DNA from 4 places in the Guyparkeria sp. SB14A genome. Region 3 is predicted to be linked to each of the others. Evidence: predicted binding sites of a transcription regulator. Region 3 holds the regulator's gene; each other region holds the start of a gene.
The links. Region 3 encodes sigma-54, which starts transcription at its own class of promoters, with help from an activator protein. Its sites were predicted from a motif close to TGGCANGNTNCNTGCTT; they were not measured.
Positions count from the first base shown of each region.

Region 1: the regulator sigma-54 is predicted to act here: its motif matches at 2,484-2,500, upstream of FAZ79_RS08495 (ammonium transporter).
Region 2: the regulator sigma-54 is predicted to act here: its motif matches at 1,666-1,682, upstream of glnA (glutamate--ammonia ligase).
Region 4: the regulator sigma-54 is predicted to act here: its motif matches at 1,651-1,667, upstream of flgB (flagellar basal body rod protein FlgB).

Region 1 covers NZ_SWAW01000020.1:23,654-29,284, reverse strand. Annotated here, with positions in the region: gene FAZ79_RS08500 (diguanylate cyclase) at 1-1,167, shown strand, start outside; gene FAZ79_RS08495 (ammonium transporter) at 1,256-2,449, opposite strand; gene FAZ79_RS08490 (protein-L-isoaspartate(D-aspartate) O-methyltransferase) at 2,676-4,676, shown strand; gene FAZ79_RS08485 (phospholipase D family protein) at 4,684-5,631, opposite strand, start outside.
Region 2 covers NZ_SWAW01000007.1:68,812-74,442, reverse strand. Annotated here, with positions in the region: gene FAZ79_RS04795 (CsbD family protein) at 1-39, shown strand, start outside; gene glnA (glutamate--ammonia ligase) at 152-1,567, opposite strand; gene FAZ79_RS04785 (hypothetical protein) at 1,894-2,223, opposite strand; gene FAZ79_RS04780 (SDR family oxidoreductase) at 2,342-3,040, opposite strand; gene FAZ79_RS04775 (arginine N-succinyltransferase) at 3,078-3,833, opposite strand; gene FAZ79_RS04770 (metal ABC transporter permease) at 3,891-4,664, opposite strand; gene FAZ79_RS04765 (ATP-binding cassette domain-containing protein) at 4,661-5,233, opposite strand; gene FAZ79_RS04760 (metal ABC transporter substrate-binding protein) at 5,234-5,631, opposite strand, start outside.
Region 3 covers NZ_SWAW01000008.1:52,148-57,778, forward strand. Annotated here, with positions in the region: gene FAZ79_RS05115 (KpsF/GutQ family sugar-phosphate isomerase) at 1-674, shown strand, start outside; gene FAZ79_RS05120 (HAD-IIIA family hydrolase) at 674-1,207, shown strand; gene lptC (LPS export ABC transporter periplasmic protein LptC) at 1,177-1,830, shown strand; gene lptA (lipopolysaccharide transport periplasmic protein LptA) at 1,959-2,465, shown strand; gene lptB (LPS export ABC transporter ATP-binding protein) at 2,455-3,249, shown strand; gene FAZ79_RS05140 (RNA polymerase factor sigma-54) at 3,838-5,313, shown strand; gene raiA (ribosome-associated translation inhibitor RaiA) at 5,336-5,629, shown strand.
Region 4 covers NZ_SWAW01000005.1:90,732-96,362, forward strand. Annotated here, with positions in the region: gene FAZ79_RS03690 (flagellar hook assembly protein FlgD) at 1-699, opposite strand, end outside; gene flgC (flagellar basal body rod protein FlgC) at 740-1,147, opposite strand; gene flgB (flagellar basal body rod protein FlgB) at 1,200-1,613, opposite strand; gene FAZ79_RS03705 (protein-glutamate O-methyltransferase CheR) at 1,727-2,530, opposite strand; gene FAZ79_RS03710 (chemotaxis protein) at 2,539-3,498, opposite strand; gene flgA (flagellar basal body P-ring formation chaperone FlgA) at 3,802-4,566, shown strand; gene flgM (flagellar biosynthesis anti-sigma factor FlgM) at 4,760-5,077, shown strand; gene flgN (flagellar export chaperone FlgN) at 5,226-5,631, shown strand, end outside.

The sequences.
Region 1 (5,631 bases), on a different contig from region 3:
TCGGACGGCCCGAATGGCGAGATCCGTTGGTCGGACCAGGTGTACGACATCTTCGGGGTCTCTCCGGGATCCTTCCGACCCACCCACGAGTCGTTCATGGCGTTGGTGCACCCGGCCGACCGCGACCGGGTGGCCGAGGCCGCCGAACACTCGTTCGCCACCGGCGCTCCCTACGTGATCGAGCATCGCATCCTGCGCCCGGACGGGCAGGTGCGCCACGTGCTGGAGCGCGGCGTGGTGGAGACCGGCGCAGATCGCCGCGAGCGCATGATCGGCACCGTTCAGGACGTCAGTGAGCAGCGTGCGCTGGCGGAAAGCCGACTGGAATCCGAGGCGATCATCGAGTCGGCGCACGAGGCGATCTTCGTCTGCGACACCGAGGGGCTCGTGCAACGTTGCAACGCCTCGTTCCGGCGACTGGTCGGCGTGGACGAGACGCAGTCCACGTCCCTGCACGTGCAGACGATCTTTGCCAGTACCGCTCGCGACGATGCCGTCGACCTTCCCGCCGCCTGGCGCGAGGCGCGGGAACAGGGCTCCTGGGAAGGCGAACTGATGCTGCTCGATCGGAAACGGGGCGAGCGCACGCCGGTGTTGCTCTCGCTGACGGCACTGACCCTCGACTGGGGGGAACGCCGGCTGGTCGGGCTGTTCAGCGACATCAGCGACATCCACGATCGCGAGCGGCGCATGTGGTACCGGGCCCATCACGATCCGCTCACAGGCGCGGCCAACCGGGTGCTGTTCCACGAGCGCCTGACTCGCGCGATCGCCGAGGCCGAGCGCCACGGCGACCTGGTCGCGGTGCTCTACCTCGACCTGGACGACTTCAAGCCGATCAACGACACCCATGGCCACGACGTGGGGGACCAGGTGCTGGTCACCCTGGTGCGTCGGCTGCAGGAGGCGACACGCGAGACCGACAGCGTGGCGCGTCTCGGTGGCGACGAATTCGCGGTGCTGGTTGTGCGTCCGGCCGATGCCGAGGACGTACGCACCGTCGCCGAAAAGCTCGGCGAGGTGGTCGAGCGGTCGATCACGCTCGACGGGCTGACCGTGCGGGTTACGGTCAGTATTGGTTCGGCGGTCTACCCGACCGACGGCACGACGCCGGAGGCCTTGCTGCAGGCCGCCGACGAGGCCATGTACCAGCAAAAGGCCCGGTAACGCGCTGGCGTCACCGGGCCTTCGATCGACGCCCGGATGCCCGGGCGGCCTGCATTGGCGTTGGGTCCGTGCCGGACCGGGTGTCGAATCAGCTTCCGTTGGGCGGGGTGGCGCTGATGCGATGGATCGACAGGTCCGCGCCCTCGAACTCCTGTTCTTCGGTCAGGCGGATGCCGACGCTGCGCTTGAGCAGCCAGTAGACGAGAAAGCCGCCGGCCAGCGCGATGGAAACGCCCACCGTGGTGCCGATCAGCTGCGAAACCAGGCTCACGCCGCCCATGCCGCCAAGCGCCTCCAGCCCGAAGATGCCGGCGGCAATCGCGCCCCAGGCGCCGCACAGCCCGTGCAGTGGCCACACGCCCAGCACGTCGTCGATCTTCCAGCGGTTCTGGGTGAGGATGAACGTCGCGACGAACAGGGCACCGGCAATCGCGCCGATCGCGAGTGCGCCCAGCGGGTGGACGATGTCCGAGCCAGCGCAGATGGCCACCAGCCCGGCCAGCGGACCGTTGTGGACGAAGCCCGGGTCATTGCGACCGACGAACAGGGCGGCGAGCACGCCGCCGACCATCGCCATCAGCGAGTTGAGCGCGACCAACCCCGAGACCGCCTCGACCGACTGGGCCGACATGACGTTGAACCCGAACCAGCCCACGGTCAGGATCCAGGCACCCAGGGCGAGAAACGGGATGCTCGACGGCGGGTGGGCGGCCATGCCGTGCTTGCCGTAGCGCCCGCGACGCGCCCCCAGCAGCAAGACCGCGGCCAGGGCGATCCAGCCGCCCATGCCATGCACCACCATGGAGCCGGCGAAGTCGTGGAAGCCGGCCCCGAAGGTGGATTCCAGCCAGCCCTGCAGGCCGAACCGGCCGTTCCAGACCATGCCCTCGTAGACCGGGTAGATGAACGCCACGATCAGGAAGGTCGCCGCGAGCACCGGGTAGAACTTGGCCCGCTCGGCGATGCCGCCGGAGACGATGGCCGGGATGGCGGCGGCGAAGGTCAACAGGAAGAAGAACTTCACCAGCTCGTAGCCGTTGCCGACATTGAGCTCGGCGGCCGCGGCGTAGAAGTCCATCCCGTAGGCGATCGAGTAGCCGATGAAGAAGTAGGCGATCGTCGCGACGGCGAAATCGGCGATGATCTTGACCAGGGCGTTGACCTGGTTCTTCTCGCGCACCGTGCCCACCTCGAGAAAGGCGAAGCCGGCGTGCATGGCCAGCACCATGGCCGCACCGATCAAGAGAAAGAAGGTGTTCGCACCGTCCTGAAACGTTTCCATCGAAGTCTCCGGTCTGAAGGGTTGCTTGCACCATAGGCAGGAATCGTTCCATGGCCACATGCCGCATTAAGGGGCAGTCGACCGGCAACGAATGCGTCTCTCTGGTGCAGAGACGCCCATGCATGCACAACCGGGGTGCAAAAACGGCGGCGGGCGTCGTTCGATAGTGCATTGACTATGCTCACCTGACCTCGTGTTCCATGACGGTTCCCGTCGGGGGTGAGCCATGACCGATTCAGACTGGAAATTCCGTCGCGAGACGATGGTTGAACACCAGGTGCGAGCTCGAGGCGTCCGATCACCCCAGGTGCTCGAGGCGATGCGGCAGGTGCCACGCGAGGCGTTCGTGCCGCAGGACCTGCGCGAGTTCGCCTACGAGGACACCGCGCTGCCGATCGCCGCCGGTCAGACCATTACCCAGCCCTGGGTGGTCGCGATGATGATCGAGGCGCTCGATCTCAAGGGGGGTGAGCGCGTGCTCGACATCGGTACCGGCTCGGGTTACGCCGCGGCGGTAGTCGCGCGGATCGCCGCCGCGGTGTACAGCATCGAGCGCATCGGGGAGCTCGCCACCCAGGCGCGTCGCGCGTTGAGCGACCAGGGGGTTGGGAATGTCGAGGTGCGCGAGGGCGACGGGTCGCTGGGCTGGCCCGAGGCGGCGCCCTTCGATGCAATCATGGTGGCCGCGGCGAGCCCCGGTGTCCCGGATCGACTCAAGCGCCAGCTGGCGATTGGCGGCCGATTGGTGATCCCGGTGGGTGAGGACGACGAGGCGCAGGAGCTGGTGCGGATCACGCGCCTGGGCGAGAACGCGTATCGCACCGAGGATCTGGCCGACGTGAGCTTCCTCCCGCTGTTGGGCGAGGCCGGCCGGGACGAGGCTCGCGCCCGTTCGCCGCGGGCCGGCCCGCGCACGATGTCGCCACGCGATCAGTCACTCGGTCGCCGCATGGCGGCGGTGGCCGAAGGGTTCGATGCGGTCGACGACCTGCCGCTGGACGGCCTGCTGGAGCGCATCGGCGACTCGCGTCTGGTGCTGATCGGCGAGGCCTCCCACGGCACCTCGGAGTTCTACCGCGCCCGCCAACGGATTACCCGGGCGCTGATCGAGGCGAAGGGGTTCGATTTCGTCGCCATCGAGGGCGACTGGCCCGATGCCGCCCGCATCGATCACTACGTGCGACACGCCGAGTACCCGCCATCCGAATGGACCGCTTTTGCCCGGTTTCCCACCTGGATGTGGCGCAACGCGGAGGTGCGCGGGTTCGTCGACTGGTTGCGCGAGCACAATGCCGATCGGGCGCCCGCCGATCGTGTCGCCTTTCACGGCCTGGACCTCTACAGCCTCTACAACTCGATCGCGGCCGTGCTCGACTACCTCGACGACGTCGACCCGGAGGCCGCCGCCGTTGCCCGGCAGCGCTACGGCTGCCTGACGCCCTTCGAACCCGACCCGGCCGACTATGCCCGGATGTCGCTGAGCCCAGGCTATGCCGGCTGCGAGCGACCGGTGGTGGCGATGCTGCGCGATCTGCAGCAACGTCACCGTCGGTACGCCGAGCAGGACGGCGACCGGTTCCTCGACGCGGTGCAGAATGCCCGCCTGATCGCCAACGCCGAGGAGTACTACCGCTCGATGTTCTACGGCTCGCGTAGTGCCTGGAACCTTCGCGATGGCCACATGTTCGAGACCCTCGAGGCGTTGCTGGCTCATCACGGCGAGGACAGCCGTGGCGTGGTCTGGGCGCACAACTCGCACGTGGGCGATGCACGGGCTACCGACATGTCGCGGCGCGGCGAATTCAATATCGGCCAGTTGTGTCGGGCCCGATTCGGCGAGGCCGTCTACTCGATCGGTTTCGGCACGGACACCGGCACGGTGGCGGCGGCCTCGAACTGGGACGAACCGATGGAGATCAAGACGTTGCGCCCGGCGTTGCCAGACAGCTACGAGCGTCTCTGCCACGAGACCGGTCGGGCCGGTTTCCTGTTGCCGCTGGGCCGGGGCGGCGACCCCCAGGTACGCCAGGGCTTGGCCGAGTCACGCCTGGAACGGGCGGTCGGGGTGATCTATCGTCCGGAAACCGAACGCGCCAGTCACTACTTTCACGCCGAGCTGCCGCGCCAGTTCGACGAGTACGTCTGGGTGGACCGCAGTCGGGCCGTGACGCCGCTGGACAGCCGAGCGCTCGAGGGTGCGGCTGATACGTATCCCTTCGGCCTGTGAGGCCCGGTCAGAACGTCGACAGGCCGGTCGCCTCCATCAGTCGGTAGCGCCAGTAACGCCACCACGAGTCGTCGGCGTACTCGGCAAAGGGCAGGCTGTGGTGCTCGCCGTTGGTGTTGCACCAGCGCGTATCGAAAAAGGCCATGGCCTCGCGGAGCGCCGGGTGATCGGGCGGGGCCTGCCATTCGACGTTGGTCTCCATGTTGAAGTTGTCGAGGTTGCGGCGGGTGAAATTCGCCGACCCGAGCAGCAGCCGACCGGAGCCATCGGCCTGGCGATGGAGCAGCATCTTGCTGTGACACTGCTCGCCGCGCGTATCGCACCAGCGCACCGGGACGCCCGCTCGGTGCAACTCCATTCCGACCGGCCGGTTGGGGATGCCGCTCTTTTCCCGGCCGAAGGCATCGTGGTTGGCGTCGAGCAGCACGCGCAGCGCCACCCCGCGTGCGGCTGCCTGCTTGAGGGCATCGATCACCTCCCGGTGCGAGAGGTAGAACATCGCCAGGTCCAGTCGCTCGCCGTCCTCCGCCGCCTGGATCATTGCGACGGCGGCCTCGCGGATACGTGCCTCGGTCAGTACCCGTAACCGTCCTTCCTTCGAGTCGAGGGGGTCGCCCCGCGGGGGCGAGGGGAGGGCGAAGGCGCGCTCGGCGCCGGACAGCTCGGCGGCGGCCTGCTCGGTCGCTAGCAGGTCCAGGGCGGCCGGGCCGGCAAACCGCAGGGCGACGTTGCCATGCCGGCTGCTCGCGTCATGCGGGTTGGCCGAGGTCACCAGCCCGATCCATTGCTCCCCCCGATCGGCGATCACGGTCTTGCGGTGGTTGGCCTTGAAATTGAGCAGCCGCATCCACGCGGCGAGCGTGGCGCCACGGTCCTCGGCCAGGGGGTTGGGCAGCCATCCGGCGCCGGGTTCGCTCTCCAGCCATCGGCAGCACAGCCGCCACAACCCGGACCA
Region 2 (5,631 bases), on a different contig from region 3:
AAGGAGGAACTGGGTCCCGAGGGCGTGCCGAAGAAGTAGACCGAGTCTTCCGCCGTGCTCGGTGATGATCGCGCCCCACATGAAAAACGCCCCGCAATGCGGGGCGTTCGTTGTTCGGTGGCCGGGGAGGGTCCCGGCCCGGCGACAGCGTTTACACGCTGTAGTACATGTCGAACTCGACCGGGTGCGTGGTCATCCGCAGCAGCTGGACTTCCTCGCCCTTGAGCTCGATGTAGGCGTCGATCAGGTCGTCGGAGAAGACGTCGCCGCGGGTCAGGAACTCGCGGTCCTCGTCGAGAGCCTTGAGCGCCTCGTCCAGCGAGAAGGCCACCTCGGGGATGTTCTTCTCTTCTTCCGGCGGCAGGTCGTAGAGGTTCTTGCTCGCGGCCTCGCCCGGGTGGATCTTGTTCTGGATGCCGTCGATGCCGGCCATCAGCATCGCCGCGAAGGCCAGGTACGGGTTGGCGGTGGAGTCCGGGAAGCGGAGCTCGACGCGGCGCGCCTTCGGGTTGGAGACGAACGGGATCCGGATGGACGCCGAGCGGTTGCGGCTGGAGTAGGCCAGCTTGACCGGTGCCTCGAAGCCCGGGACCAGGCGCTTGTAGCTGTTGGTCGACGGGTTGCAGAAGGCGTTCAGGGCGCGGGCGTGCTTGATGATGCCGCCGATGTAGTACAGCGCCATTTCCGACAGACCCGCGTAGCCGTCACCCGAGAACAGGTTCTTGCCGTCCTTGGTCATCGACTGGTGGACGTGCATGCCCGACCCGTTGTCGCCGACGATCGGCTTGGGCATGAAGGTGGCGGTCTTGCCGTAGGCGTGCGCGACGTTGTGGATCACGTACTTGAGGTCCTGGACCTCGTCGGCCTTCTTGACCAGCGTGTTGAACGCCACGCCGATCTCGCACTGGCCGGCGGTGGCGACTTCGTGGTGATGGACCTCGACGTTCTGGCCCATTTCCTCGAGCACCAGGCACATCGCCTGACGGATGTCGTGCAGGGAGTCGACCGGCGGGACCGGGAAGTAGCCGCCCTTGACGCCCGGGCGGTGGCCCATGTTGCCGTCCTCGTAGACGCGCTCGGCGTTCCAGGCGGCTTCCTTGGAATCGATCTTGACGAACGAGCCGGACATGTCCGAGCCCCAGCGGACGTCGTCGAGGATGAAGAACTCGTTCTCCGGGCCGAACAGCGCGGCGTCGGCCAGGCCCGATGCCTGGATGTAGGCCTCGGCGCGACGGGCGACCGAGCGCGGGTCGCGGTTGTAGCCCTGCATGGTGTCCGGCTCGATGATGTCGCAGACCACGATCAGGGTCGGCTCTTCGGAGAACGGATCGATGTTGGCGGATTCCGGGTCCGGCATCAGGATCATGTCCGAGGCGTTGATGCCCTTCCAGCCGGCGATCGACGAACCGTCGAACATCACGCCGTCCTCGAAGGTTTCTTCATCGATGTGGCCGGCCGGGTAGGTGACGTGCTGCTGCTTGCCCAGCGTGTCGGTGAAGCGGAAGTCGACGAACTTGACGCCGTGTTCTTCCATCATGGTCATGACTTTGTTGGTCGCGTTGGACATGGAATCCTCCGATGAACGTTGAATCTCGAATGCGGCGGGCGTGAGATCGCGCGGCATGCTGCCGACATGATCCGCCGATGCCCGGCTTGGTGCAAGAAAAGCAGAAACCGTGCCTGTTTACGGTGAGCGCGCCGGGGTGGGTTCCGCCGGCCATCGCCCCCGGCGTGCGCCCGGGGTGGTTTGAGCTAAGTGGTTGTTGTCAGGCGGTCTCTCGTGACTCGGATTTGCGGTCGATCTGGCGCGTGGAGAGACGGAGTTGGCGAGGGGTGCGCACCATGGCCGAATATATGCACCGTAGCAGTGCATTGGCTTGATTGGCAGCCCCTTTATGGTGCACTGGATCGGCGCGATGTCGTCGGCAGGCTATCGAGCGACGGAATCACGGGCCGCGGACTCGCCGGGTGGTAGGGGCAGTCCGTGGCCAGACAGGCCATGCCGTGGCGGCACTCCCGGGCGCAGGCCAGCAGGGCAAGCTGACGGCAGAGTGCGGCCTGGCCCGACGGGCGCCGGTCGAACAGCGCGGCGGTGGACAGCTTGCCCTCGGCAATGAAACGGTCGAGTTCGGCATAGCGAAACCGGGCGATCTCCCGGTCCCCGTCGGGCGAGGCGACCACGATCTGATCGGCCTTTTCCCCACAGTGGTGCAACAGCTGCATGGTGGTGGCCTCCCGGTTGGTTCTGGGCGAGCGCGTGCGTTGAGCGGCATGGGATTGGAATGATAACGATTCCCGTTTGCGCCAACAAGCCTGCCCGTCGCGAGCCTGGCCGCTGCCGTTACCAGGGGATCGTGGTGCCGTCGATGTCGATGAACCGACCCCGGTCGGCCTCGGTCAGGCCGGCCATGTTGCGACGTAGCCCCGCGGCGCTCTGGGCGGTGGTGATCTCGGCGTGGGGGCCGCCCATGTCGGTCAGCACCCAGCCCGGGTGCAGGGCGACGACGTTGATGCCGAGCGGTTCGAGGTCGATCGAGGCGCTCTTTATCACCGCGTTGACCGCCGCCTTGCTCGAACGATAGATGTAACCGCCGCCCGAGCCGTTGTCGCCCATGGAGCCGACCTTGCTCGACAGGATGCCGATCTTCTTCTCGCCGCTGCGCGCCACCTGCTCGACGAAGGCCTGCATGATCAGCATCGGGGCGATGCTGTTGATGCGGAACACCTCCAGCCAGGCCTCGACGTCCTGGACGTTACCGAAGGCCACGCCGCGCGGGCCGTAGATGCCGGCATTGTTGATCAGCCAGTCGATCGATTCGTCCGCCAGTCGATCGGACAGCGCCCGGATGGCCTCGGCATTCCCGACGTCCAGGGCATGCAGTTGCAGGGTGTCCGGATGGTCGACGGCCAGCGCCTTGAGCTCGGCCGATCCCTTCGGATCGCGCGCGGTGGCGTGTACGCGCCAGCCGTCCTCGAGCAGCTGGCGGGCCAGTTCCAGGCCGATGCCTCGGTTGGTGCCGGTGATCAGGGCGGTTTTCATGCGCGTGCCTCCTGTGTATTCGGGTAGTGGGTGATCGTCATTCGGCCAGCCGGAACACGAGCTGGCCTTCCTCGACCTGGACGGACTCGACCCCGTCGGCAAGCGACTGCCAAAAGCCCGGTTGGCCCCCGAATTCCGCGACCAGTTCGACGCCCTTGAGCCCACCGATCCAGGCGTTGGGTAGCGGCACGCCCCACAGGCTCACGCCGGTCACGACCACCGCCAGTCGCGATCCGTTCGGTGTCGGCACTTGTCGCACCTCCGCGCCGGCATTCAGGCGCAGCGTCTGTCCGCCCATGATCGGGAAGTCCGGCGGCAGCGGCACCAGGAGCTTGACGCTGACCAGGTCCTCGGAGAGGTCGATTGCCAGGCGCCGTGCCATCGCCGGGTCGCGGGCGATGATGGCGTTGAGCTCGCGTTCATCGAACTGCACCTCGCGCGGGGCGTCCTGCTCGCGGTAGGCCTCGGGCTTGAGTCGCCCCTGGGCATCGAACTCCTCCGGGCGGGCTGCGAACCGATCGCCGGCCGGGGGCGGGGTGCGTTCGGTCTGCACGCCAATGGCGGCGAGCTTGTCGTCGAGCCGCTGTTGTTCGGTTGCATCGAGCTCGACCGGCTCGAACGGTGACGGGAACAGGAAATACCGCACCGCGACCGCGCCCAGGGCGAGCGTGACGACCATCGTGCCGACGACAATGAGGCTCACGCCCAGGCAGCCGACGCCCCGTTTCGGCTCAGGCACGTGGGCTGGCGATGCGCCTTGGTCGTCGTCCGGTGTCCGTGGTGGCTGGTTCATGCGGCCCCTCCTGCGTGCATCGCCGGCAAGCGTAGCACGCGGGCAGTTCAGTGGACTTTACCGGCCCCGGGGCGCGAGCTGGCGGACCGCGCTGGCCAATACCAGTAGCGTGGCGACCAGTACCGCGGCGAAGGGTTGGTCGAACATCAGCGCAAGGGCAAAGGCGGCCAGGTAGCCGATCACTCCGATGCCGACGGCCAGTCGGCTTGCCTGGCGCCAGTCGGTCGCGCAGCGGAACGCCGCCCAGGCGGGCAGTAACACCAGGGCGAAGGTGGCCATCAGGCCGATGGAGAGGGTGCCGGCGGCCAGCAGGGCGGCGAGCAGCAGGTCGGTGATGAGTGCGAGTCGGCGGCGCCGGGATCGCTCGGCCGCATCCGCGGGCGGGAGCAGGCGGGTGGCCAGCTCCAAACGGTCGATGCGTCGGCGCAGGGCAAGGGTCAGTCCCAGCAGCACGACCGCGGCGCCCAGTTCGATTGGGCCCGTGAAGTAAAGTTGCCCCTCGATTACCTGACGGGCCAGCGTCTCGCCCAACGGGCTGTTGGCCGCGATCAGCAGCGTGATTGCCCAGCCGGCCAGGATCAACCAGCCGTAGGCGGAGTTGCCGGCGCCGGGGATGTGACGGCCCAGCATGCCCAGCATGGCGGCGACCAAGGCCCCGGGCAGTGACGGCAGGGAGAGCGCCAGCGCGATCACGGCCCCTGCGCCGGCGAGATGGGCCACGGCCAGCGCGGCCAGCCATTCCTCGCGCAGCCGCAACCACACCCCGGCGATCGGCAGCAGCACGGCCAGCGCCAACCCGGTAAGAAACGGCAGGCCGAACAGCTCGGTCATGTCCGTCCCGCCGGCATGGTCACCTGGCGCTGGCAACCGAGGGCAAGCAACTCCGGGTCGTGGCTGACCAGCAGCAGGCCGCGGTGAGTCGGCCGGTCGCGCAGTAGGCGGTGTAGCTGGGCGCGGGCGCCTGCATCGAGGTTGTTGCTCGGCTCGTCGAGCAGGACAAGGTCGCCCGGGGCGGTCAGGCCCGCCCAGACGCGCAGCAGCTGGCGCTGCCCGCCGCTCATGGCATCGAGGCGGCGGTCGAGCCAGTCGTTCAAGGGCGCGGGTGGGTGCGGGTCGGCCCCGGTGGCGGCGAGGAAGTCGCGGCCGCTGACCGGCAGATCGCGATCATGCGGGTGGGCCTGTTCGACCAGTTGCACGCGGGTGCCGGTGGCGAGGTGGCATGCGCCTGAGAGGACCGGCGCGCGCCCGGTGATGGCGGCGAGCAGGGTGGACTTGCCCGCGCCGTTGGGGCCGGTGAGCGCGACCAGCTCGCCGGCATCCACCGACAGGGAAATCGGGCCGATACGCGGTGTCGACGCCCCCGGCGGGGCGGTGACAACCTGGTGCAGGTCGAGCAGCATCTAGTCGCGGGGGGCGAGCGCGTCGACCCAGCCGTCGATCAGGTCGACCCAGCCCTCGAGGGTTGGCTCGCTTGGCTCGGTGTAGCGTTGCTCGATGGGCCAGCCAAGCGCGTCGCCGAGCTTCTTCGGCCCGCTTTCGGGGTAGTAGGGCGCGTGGATGATCACCCCGTCACGCCCCTCGAGCGACTCGGCCAGCTCGCTGATGTGTCGGGCGGTGGGCGGCACGCCGGGCACGGGCTCGAGGTAGCCCAGGGTGGGCAGCTCGAGCCAGTCCATCAGGTAGCGGGTGTCGGCGTGGTGGAATACCGCGCCGGGTGCTCCTGCCACCGTTGCCTGCCACTGGGGCATCCGGGTTTCGATGCGCGCGACCGCGGCGGCCGCGTTCGCTTCATAGGCCG
Region 3 (5,631 bases):
CCGGCGAGACCGGCGAGATGCTGGCCATCCTGCCCGTCATCAAGCGCCTCGGCGTCGGCCTGGTCGCCATGACCGGCCGGCCGGACTCGACCCTGGCCCAGGCTGCCGACGTGCACCTCGACGTCGGCGTCGACCGGGAGGCCTGCCCGCTTAACCTGGCCCCCACCGCCAGCACCACCGCGACCCTGGTGATGGGCGATGCGCTGGCCGTGGCCCTGCTCGACGCGCGCGGGTTCCAGCCCGAGGATTTCGCCCTCTCCCACCCCGGCGGCTCGCTGGGCCGCCGCCTGCTGCTGCACGTGCGGGACGTGATGCACACCGGCAAGCAGTTGCCGCGCGTGGGTCCGCGCCAGAGCGTCAAGCAGGCCCTGCTGGTGATGTCCTCGGGCGGACTCGGCATGGCGGCCGTGGTCGACGAGGGCGACCATCTGCTGGGACTGTTCACCGACGGCGACCTGCGTCGCCTGCTCGATCGCAGCGACTTCGACCTCGACTGCCCGATCGAGAAGGTCATGACACCCGATCCGCGCACCTGTCCGGCCAACGTGCTCGCCGCCGAGGCCATGGCGATGATGGAGCGCGACAAGATCAATGGCCTGCTGGTCGTCGACGAGCAGAAGCGCCTCGTCGGCGCACTGAACATGCACGACCTGTTGCGGGCGGGGGTGGCGTGATGTCGGACAAGAACGACACCTGGATCGAGCGGGCCCGCCGGGTCCGCCTGCTGGTACTCGACGTCGACGGCGTGATGACCGACGGCCGCCTGCACCTGACCGAGGACGGCGAGGAACACAAGATATTCCACAGCCGTGACGGCCACGGCATCAAGGTGATCCAGGAACTGGGCGTGGACGTGGCGATCATTACCGGGCGGTCCTCGCCGGCGGTCAGCCGACGGGCCAAGTCGCTGGGCATCCAGCACGTGGTGCTCGGCGCGACCGACAAGGGCCAGGCGATCGAGGAACTGGCCCAGTTGCTCGAGATCGAGCTCGACGAGATTGCGGCGATGGGCGACGACGTCCTCGACCTGCCCATGCTCAACCGGGCCGGCCTGTCGGCGACGGTCAGCGATGCGCCGATGGTAATCCGCAGCCGCGTCGACTGGATCAGCCCGGTGCCCGGCGGCTGTGGCGCGGTCCGGGCATTGATCGACACCTTGATCGACGCGCGCGACCAGTGGGCCGACGTGCTGGCACGGTACCGCTGATCGTGCGCTGGTCGGCCTCGTCTCGCCTCAACCGTGTCTTCCTGGGCGTTGCCGGGCTTGGGGTGCTCGCCTGGCTGGCCTGGCACAACCTGGCGGACGAGCTGGTCCCACCCAGCGACGATGGCGGTGGCTACGCCCAGCGTCTCGATCAGGCCAGCAGCTGGCAATACGACGAGCAGGGGCGGCTCGCCTACCGACTCGACACGCCGCAGGCCATCCAGCTGGATCGGGCCGATGGCGACCGCTACGAAATGGACGCCCCCACCGCCACGCTGATCGACGAGGCACCCAATGCGCCGCCATGGACACTGCGCGCCGATGCCGGCACGGTGAGCGAGCGCGGCGAGACGATCGAGATGACCGGTTCGGTCCACGCGCAGCGCGCGCCCTACCAGGAACGCGGGCGCCTCGAGCTGACCACCGAGCAGCTCTGGCTCCACCCCGCCGAGCGCCAGGCACGCACCGACGTCCCGGGGCGCCTGAGCGAAACCGCCCCGGACGGGTCGCCGCGCTGGCACAGCGACGCCGACCGGCTTGCCCTCGACTGGGGCAACGAGGTTCTGACCCAGACCGGGCAGATCCGCGACGAAATCCAGCCCGGCTCGACCGGGAACACCGACTAGGCCGGCCCGTCGGGCACGGTTGCCCCGAGACGGCCGGAAGGCAGGAAGGACACACCATGCAGATCACAGCGACATCCCTCCACGCATCACGGGCTCGCTCCCCTCGGCTGACCGCCCGAGCCAATCGAGTGGCCATTGGGCTGGCCATCGGACTGTCCATGGGGCTGGGCTCGTCGACGGCACTGGCCGCCCAGGCCGACCGCAACCAACCGGTCAAGGTCCAGGCGGACAAGAAGGTGACCAAGTACCAGGAAGGCACCAGCGTCTACACCGGCGACGTGGTGATCGATCAGGGCAGCCTGCACGCCACGGGCCAGCGCGCCACGCTCTACCTCGAGGACGGCGAGCTGGTGCGCGCGGTGCTCGAGGGGCGCCCCGCCACCTTCCGCGAACGCGACGAGGAAGGGAACTGGGTCGAAGGCGAGGCGCTCCAGGCGGACTACCGCACCGCCGAGGGCACGGTCGTGCTGACCGACGAGGCCTGGCTCAAGCGCAGCGGCGACGAGATCCGTTCGGATCGCATCACCTACGATCTCGCCACCGAGGTGGTCGAGGCCGGCGAGGAAGGCGGCAAATCGCGGGTCGAAATGACCCTGCAACCGCGCAACAAGGAAGGCGGCAACGGTGGCGACTGAGGCATCCATGTATCACGCCGAGACGCGCACAGAGTCCCCGGCCACCGGACAGCCGCGCACGGCCCTGCTCGAGGCGCGCAGCCTGTCGAAGAGCTACGGCGCCCGTCCCGTGGTGCGCGATGTCTCGCTGCACGTCGAGGCCGGCGAGATCGTGGGGCTGCTGGGGCCAAACGGCGCCGGCAAGACCACCAGCTTCTACATGATCGTCGGCCTGGTCGGGGTCGACCAGGGGGCGGTCTTCCTCGATGGCCGCGACATCACGCACACGCCCATCGACCGACGCGCCCACCTCGGGCTGGGCTACCTGCCGCAGGAACCGTCGGTGTTCCGCAAGCTGTCGGTGCGCGAGAACATCCTCGCCATCCTCGAGCTGCGCCGCGATCTCGACCGGGCCACGCGTCGACAGGCGCTCGACGAGTTGCTCGAGGAACTCAACATCACCCACATCGCCGACTCGAAGGGCCAGTCGCTCTCGGGTGGCGAGCGACGCCGGGTGGAGATCGCCCGCGCGCTGGCGGCCAATCCCCGCGCCATGCTGCTCGACGAACCGTTTGCCGGCATCGATCCCATTTCGGTGATCGACATCCAGCGCATCATCGAGCACTTGCGGGACCGCGGCATCGGCGTGCTGATCACCGACCACAACGTCCGCGAGACCCTCGGCGTGTGCAAGCGGGCCTACATCGTCTCCGACGGCAGCATCCTGGCACACGGCACGGCCGACGAGCTCCTCGCCAACCAGTCGGTGCGCGACGTCTACCTCGGCCAGGACTTCACCCTCTAGGGAAACTCTGCACGATTCGATGACGTCTCTGCGGGACCTCCAAGGGTCCAGATGCAAGGCGCAGTCCGCCGTAAAGGGCCGTCGCCCTTTACAAGGGCTGAACCGGATCGGCAGGACGCCGATCCGGCCGGCGCAAGCCGGCCCGAAGGGCGGGGTTCATGGACGAACCCCGCGACGCCGCAGATGGGCCCTTGAAGGCCCGCCCGGACGGGGCGCGCGGGATTTGCCCGCACTCGTCGTTGCCGTCCCTCGACGGGCAGCAAGCCCGTCTTCGGATCGGCGCCTCGATTGCGAACAAACCCGCGAGCCAGAGATGCCATCGAATCGTGCAGAGTTTCCCCAGGGAAACCCTGCACCGGACCATTCGTTCGAAATGGCGATCCGCTCGACCGACGAGCGGCGCGGCGGATCGGGCAAAACCGTTGGCACAGTGCGGTATCGATCGGCTAAACTCGACGCCATGCAAATTGCGTGCGCACGTCACCCTTACCCCCCGGCTCCGACCTGGCTTCCCGCCCGGTTTGCCGCTTCCACGATTCGTCCCCACCCTACCCTCGTTTTGACCCCCGGAGGCGCGACATGGCCGGCATGAAGGCAGGTCTCGAGCTTCGCCTGGGCCAGTCGCTGGCCATGACGCCGCAGTTGCAGCAGTCCATCCGCCTGCTGCAGCTCTCCACGCTGGAGCTGAGCCTGGAGATCCAGCAGGCGCTGGACAGCAACCCGCTCCTGGAAGTGGCCGAGGACGAGCGCGAGGAGGACGAGGCGACCGAGGCGACCACCGCCGAGGAACAGGACCCCGGCGCCCAGGCCGGCGAGGAACTGCTCGAGGATCGCAAGGACAAGTCGGCCGACGAGGACCTGGTGGTCGATTCTTCCTGGGACGACTACTACGAGTCCGACGGCAGCACCGCCCTGAGCGCCAGCGCCCCGGGCGAGGACTACGACCCCTTTGCCACGCAATCGACGGGTGAGGACAACCTCCGCGACCATCTGCTCAGCCAGGTCCATCTCGCCTCCCTCTCGGACACCGACCGTCGCATCGCCACCGCGCTGATCGAGTCGCTTGAGCCCTCCGGCTATCTCGAGGAACCGCTGGACGAGATCGTGGCCATGCTCGCCGAGGACCTGCCGGGAATCGACACCGAGGAGGTGGAGGCCACGCTCCATTACATTCAGCAGCTCGACCCGGTCGGGGTGGCGGCGCGATCGCTGGCCGAATGCCTGACCATCCAGATCGACCAGCATCACGCCGACGACCCGGCGGCCGACGATGCCCGCGCCCTGCTCCAGGACGACTGGCTCGAGGCCATCGCCCGGCGCGAGCTGCCGCAGGTGATCAAGGGGCTGGGTATCAGCCGCGAGCGGCTCGAGGCCGCCCTCCGCCTGATCCAGGTGCTCGATCCCCGCCCGGGGCTGTCGATCGGCGACACCGCCGCCGACTACATCAAGCCGGACGTGATCGTCACCCACCGCGAGGATGGCTGGCATGTCGACCTCAACCCCGAAATCGCCCCGCGCCTGCGCGTGAACCAGACCTACGCCAGCCTCATCGACCGCTCCAGCCGCGGCAAGGACGCGACCTACATCCGCAACCACCTCCAGGAGGCCCGCTGGTTCATCAAGAGCCTGAGGAGCCGCAACGAGTCGTTGCTGAACGTGGCGCGGGAGATCGTGCGGCGCCAGATCGAGTTCTTCGAGCAGGGCGAGATCGCGATGAAACCGCTGGTGCTGCGCGAGATCGCCGAGACACTCGAACTGCACGAATCGACGGTCAGCCGGGTCACCACCAACAAGTACATGCTCACCCCGCGGGGCGTGTTCGAATTCAAGTATTTCTTCTCCAGCCACGTCGGCACCAGTGACGGGGGCGAATGTTCGGCCACCGCCATCCGCGCCCGCATCAAGAAGCTCGTCGAGGAAGAAAATCCCAAGAAGCCCTTGAGCGACGCCAAGATTGCGACCATGCTTGGAGACGAGGGGATCGACGTCGCGCGACGCACGATCGCCAAGTACCGCGAGGCGATGGGAATTGCCTCGTCAACAGACCGCAAGCGACTGATATAACGCACTTATTAAGGAGCGGCACATGCAGATAGACATCACCGGTCATCACGTCGACGTCACCGAGGCACTCAAGGCCCACGTCCACGACAAGTTCACGCGCCTCGAGCGTCACTTCGACAAGCTGGTGGATATCCACGTCATCCTGACTATCGAGCGCAAGGAAGCCCAGAAGGCCGAGGCCAACCTCCATGTCAGCGGGCAGGACATGCACGCCGAGGCCGTCACCGACGACATGTATGCCTCCATCGACGCCATGATCAACAAGCTCGACCGGCAGATCGTCAAGCACAAGGAAAAGCTGACCAGCCACCGCTGAGC
Region 4 (5,631 bases), on a different contig from region 3:
GATTTCAACGACATCCGATAGCTTCACCGACGACAAGCCGTCGAGATTCAGCTCCGGACCATTCTTGGTCACGCCCACGCTGCTGATCACCGCCCCGACGTAGGTCTGGGGCGCCTGCCCCTTGCCGTCCACCGTGGCCGTCGCGTTCACCTTGTAGTTGCCCTCGGGCGCCATCCGCCCGTCCTTCAGTCGGCCGTCCCAGGAAAAGGACGGTCGATCCGATCCATCCACCGGCACGTCGATGGACTTGACCACCTGCCCGCTGGCGTTCGTGATCTCGACACTCATCTTCGAGGCACCGGTGGGCACGTCGACCGCGCCCAGAATCCCCGATGGTGCCGTGCTGCCATCCGCCTGTTGCATGTGGTACATCTGAGCCGTATCGCCCTTGACCATGGCGGCCTTGCCGACCAGTGACGAGGCCTGCATCACCTGGTTGGACTGCACCGATTCCTGGAAGCCGGAGACAGTCTCGTTCAATTGGGTAATGCCCTCGAGCGAGGAGAACTGAGCCATCTGCGCGACGAACTGGGTGTTGTCCATCGGCTTCATCGGGTCCTGGTTCTGCATCTGCGTGGTCAGCAGCTTGAGAAAATCCGTCTGATCGAGATTCTGCTTGTTCTTGCTCTCACCCTCACTGCTCTTGCGCGCGGCAAGCCCGAGGTCGGCGTAGATGTCGCTGTTCACGGAACTGGTCATGTCATGCCCCTTGCCGGTTTTCGGCCTTCACGTTCCGGCCTTACTGGCTCTGGCCAAGCTGCAGCGTGCGCATCGCGAGCTGCTTGGTCGTGTCCATCACCTGGACGTTGGTCTGATAGGTACGCGAGGCCGACAGCATGTTGACCATCTCCTCGACCGGGTTGACGTTCGAGCTGTAGACGTACCCATTCTCGTCGGCCAGCGGGTTGCCCGGATCATGCTTCGGCGCCGGCTGCGCCTGCGACTCGGTGATGCCCACCACCTTCACACCGCGCCCGCCATTGGCTTCGAGCACGGTCTGAAAGACCGGCTGTCTTGCCTTGTAGGCCTCTTCCGGCGAGGAGGCATCGACGTTGGCATTCGCCAGGTTTGATGCGGTGGTGTTCAGGCGCGTCGACTGCGCCGCCATCGCGGAGGAGGAAATATTGAAAACGTCGTACAAGCTCATGCTTCACCTGCCTTGACTGAAAAGTGTAGTTCGCGGAAATCCGGCGCGGTCATCACTGGCCACTCAGGGCCTTCTTGATGCCGGAAACACGACTGTTGAGAAACGAAAGCGTCGTCTGGTAACCCACCGCGTCCTGGGTAAAGCCCACTCGCTCCTTGTCGAGATCGACCGTGTTGCCATCCAGGGCGGGCGCATCCGGCACCGAAAACCCCTCACGGATCCCCGACGTCACGCCGCCGCCACCGATCTGGCGCGGATCCTCGGTCTTGAGGCGCCCGGCGCTACCGGCAGACGAGGACTTGCTCTGCAACGCGGTCTCCATCGCCCGATCGAACGACATCGCGCGCGCCTTGTAGCCCGGGGTGTCGGCATTGGCGATGTTCTCCGCGCGCATCTTGAGGCTGCGCTCCTGGAGAATCAGGGCATCGTCGTGGATGCCAAGCAGGCGGTCATTGATGATCGACATGAAAAAACCCTCGACACAATGTCAGTGCCGAGGGCTTATGCGATAAGCGTGCCAGTTTTTGAAACCGAGGCTTGATAGAGGGTGCGGGGAGCACCCAAGGAACCCAACCGGGATCAGCTCTTGAGTCGGTAGGCGGTGCCGCCGGTGGGCAGACGCTCGGGGGTGAAACGGTCGGAGAGTTGGGTAAGCGACTCCGAGGCGCCGAGGATCAGGTAGCCGCCGGGCACCAGGGTATCGGCGATACGATCGATGATCTTCGCCTTGGTGTCCCGCGAGAAGTAGATGAGCACGTTGCGACAGAACACCAGGTCGTAGCGACGGGCTTCCGGGCGCAGCTCGAGCAGATTGCCGACCCGGAACTGGGTGCGACGGCTGATCTGGGGCGCGACCTTCCAGCCGTCGGTCGCCTTGACGAAAAATTGACGCTTGCGCTCCGGCGACAACCCCCGCCCGAGCGACAGGTCATCGAACACCCCCCGGCGGGCCTTCTCGACCACCGCCTCGGAGATATCGGTGCCGACGATCTCGAGGTTGAACGGCACCCGCTGTTCCTCGGCGATGATGCTGATCGAGAACGCCTCCTGGCCGGTCGAGCAGGCCGCCGACCAGACCCGGTAGGTGGCCTTCTTCGCTGCCACCGCCTCGGGAAAGAACTTCTTCTCCAGCGCGGCAAAGGGGTAGCCATCGCGGAACCAGAGGGTTTCGTTGGTGGTCATGGCATCGACCACGTCGCGCGCGAGCATGCGATCCCGACGCGACAGGAGCGTCTCGATCAGGGATTCGACCGTCGAGTAGCCCTTCGACCGGGCGACGCGCGACAAGCGGGTTTCCACCAGGTACTGCTTGTCGCGGCTCAGCAGGATCCCGCTGTGCTGCTCCAGGAACGCGCAGAACCGGTCGAAGGTTTCGGCCTTCATGCCGCGGCTCAAGCCTCGTCCACGGCGTGGTGCACCTCATGGCGGCGAAGGGCGTCACCCACGACCCGGGCAAGGTCATCCGGGTGGAACTTGGGAATGAAGCGATCGGCCCCCACCTGCTTGACCATCTTCTCGTTGAACACCCCACTGAGCGAGGAGTGCAGGATGACGTAGATCCCCTTGAGGGCCGAGTCCTGGCGAATCAGCGAGGTCAGCGTGTAACCGTCCATGGTGGGCATCTCAATGTCGGAGACGACCATGGCCAGCCGCTCGAGCTGCTCGGGCTGCTTTTCCTTCCAGCGGCGCAGCGTGTCGATCGCCTCCTGCCCGTTCTTGGTCACGACGGACTTCAGGTGCATCTGCTCAAGCGTGCTTTCCACCTGCTTGCGCGCGACCACCGAGTCGTCGACCACCAGCACCAGGTCCGAGCCCTTGGCAATCTCGCCGTACTCGCCGATCACGTCGTCGGAGACGGTATCGGCCACGCCAACGACGCGCGCGAAGATCTGCTCGACGTCGATGATCTCGACCAGCTGCTTGTCGATTCGCGCCACGGCTGTGAGGAAATTGGAGTTGTTGGTCCCGCTCGGCGGGGTCAGCACTTCCTTCCAGGAGAGGTTGACGATCCGATCGACCGAGTGCACCAAAAAGCCCTGCACGGCACGGTTGTACTCGGTGATGATGACGAAGGCGTTTTCCACCTGCTCGTCGGTCATGCGGCCCTTGCCGATCGCCTCCGACAGATCGATGACGGTGATGGTATGGCCACGCACATCGGCGATCCCGCGAATCGAGCTGTCCGAATGCGGCACGTCGGTCAGCTTGGGGCAACGGATTACCTCGCGGACCTTGAAGACGTTGATCCCGAACCGCTGATCGTTACCGAGGCCGAACACCAGCAATTCCAACCGGTTGCGACCGGCGAGCTGGGTGCGGGAATCGACGGATGACATCACGTTGCTTTTCACGGCTAGTCCTGTCCTGGTGACGCGGAATGTGGCGGGAACACGATTGGTGTTCGTTATTAAACCGGCGTATCGGCGCGACGGGCGCAATCTTTAGCGTCTCATCGCATCCCTTCCCACAACGGCGCTGGCTATCGCCGCACCAATATTGAAAAGGGGTAAGGGCATGGTAGCGCAGTCGACCACCGGTTGCCCCACGCAACCGCCCGGGCCTCCGGACGCGCGCCGGTTCATACGGCTGGCATGGTAAGTGCTTGCTACGTCGATGCAAGGCAAACCACAGCCCGAGGACGTAACGGTTTACAGATGAGTCGTCTTAACTCACACATCAAAGCAACCCGCCACGCCCGCGCCGCCAACCGGATGAGCGGCATGCTGTTGTCCGCCCTGCTCCTATTGGCGCCGACACTGCTCCAGGCGGCGCCGGGCGAGCCGCCGGAGACCGTCCAGGCCCAGGTCGGCCAGGCCATGGACGCGTTCCTCGCGGCCCAGGGCAGCGGGAACGACCGCCTGACGCTGCGCGCCGGGCGCCTCGACCCGCGGCTGCGCCTGGGGGTGTGCGATCAGGCGCTGGAAATCAACGAGGGCCGCCCACTGAATCTCAATCGGGGACGCCAGACGGTGAAGGTCAGTTGCCACGGCTCCTCGCCCTGGCGCATCTACGTCCCGGTCGAACTCACCCGGCGACAGCAGGCCGTCGTCGCGGCCCGGCCGTTGTCTGCCGGCGACGTGCTATCTGCCGAGGACCTCGACCTCGCCACCGTGGACGCCAATCGCGCGCGTCGGCAGTACTACACCGACCCCGCGGAACTTATCGGCATGGTGGCCACCCAACCGCTACAATCGGGTCAATTGGTCACCGCCCACAACCTCGGCATCAATGCCGTGGTCGAACGCGGCGACATCGTCGCCATCCAGATCGGCCGGGGCGGTTTCGTGGTGGGCTCGACTGGCGAGGTGCAGGGTCGCGCTGGCGTCGGCCAGCGGGTGAAGGTGAAGAACACCGGCTCGGGCAAGGTGATCGAGACGGTCGTGATCGACAGCCGCACCGTCGAGGCGATCGGCGGCTGACGCCACACCCCGTCACGACGAACGGGAAACGTACGAACCTCGCCCCGCAGACGTATTTCAGTCGGGGCTAAAGTTTTCCGCCCACCGGCCGATGTTCAAGGGCGAAGGCGATTTTACGTTAACCTAGACGCCTGCCAGCCCGGCCCGTGCCGCGGCGCGGACACATCGTCCGAGACAGGAAGGATCAAGCATCATGGCAAACGAAATCAACGGCTTTGGCCCGCGCAACCTGGGCCCGAACGGGTCAGTGGACTCGTCCCGCGGCCGGACCGAGGCCAAGGGCGAGAGCCAGCGAGCCTCCGGCAGCGCGACGAACGGCATCAAGGAGGATGACGCCGTGACGCTCTCCAGTGGGGCCTCCCAGCTCCAGGAAATGGGCCGCGCGATGGCCGAATCCGCCCCCTTTGACCAGGCCAAGGTCGATCGGATCAAGGATCTGATCAGCCAGGGCGAATACCAGATCGATTCCAGCCGCATCGCCGAGAAGCTGCGCCAGTTCGAGACCCTCTAAGGGCGCGGAACGCGGCGCCGGCGCGATGCCAGGAAATACACCCCGGCGGGCGTTCCCGACCGGGGTGCTTCTATTGGGCGTCCACAATTCGTATGCTCACGCTGCCATCCATGACAATCCGGCAGAAGCCCCAAGCAGGCACCCATCGATGACCCAGTTCGATTCCAGCAGCCCCGCCGACAACAGCCCCTCGACCAGCGACTGGCTCGCCGCGATGCTCGAGCCGGCGCAGGCCCTGCTCGACGAGCACGAGACCCTCGCCGGGCTGCTGCGCCGGCCGGAAACCCCGTCACTCGACGAGTTCGACGAGGTCTTCCGCCGGATCCGCGAGCACAACGAGAAGCTGGCCCATGCCGAACAGGCCCGGCTGGACTGGCTCGCCGCGCAGGGCGAGACCGACACGGACGCGGCACTCCAGCATGAAGACGGGCAGACACGGGCCCACTGGGAGCAACTCAAGGAGACGGCACGGCGGTTTCGCGACCTATCCGAAACCAACCTGATGGCCCTGCGGCGGATCGATCACTTCCTCGGCGAACGAATCGACTTTCTCA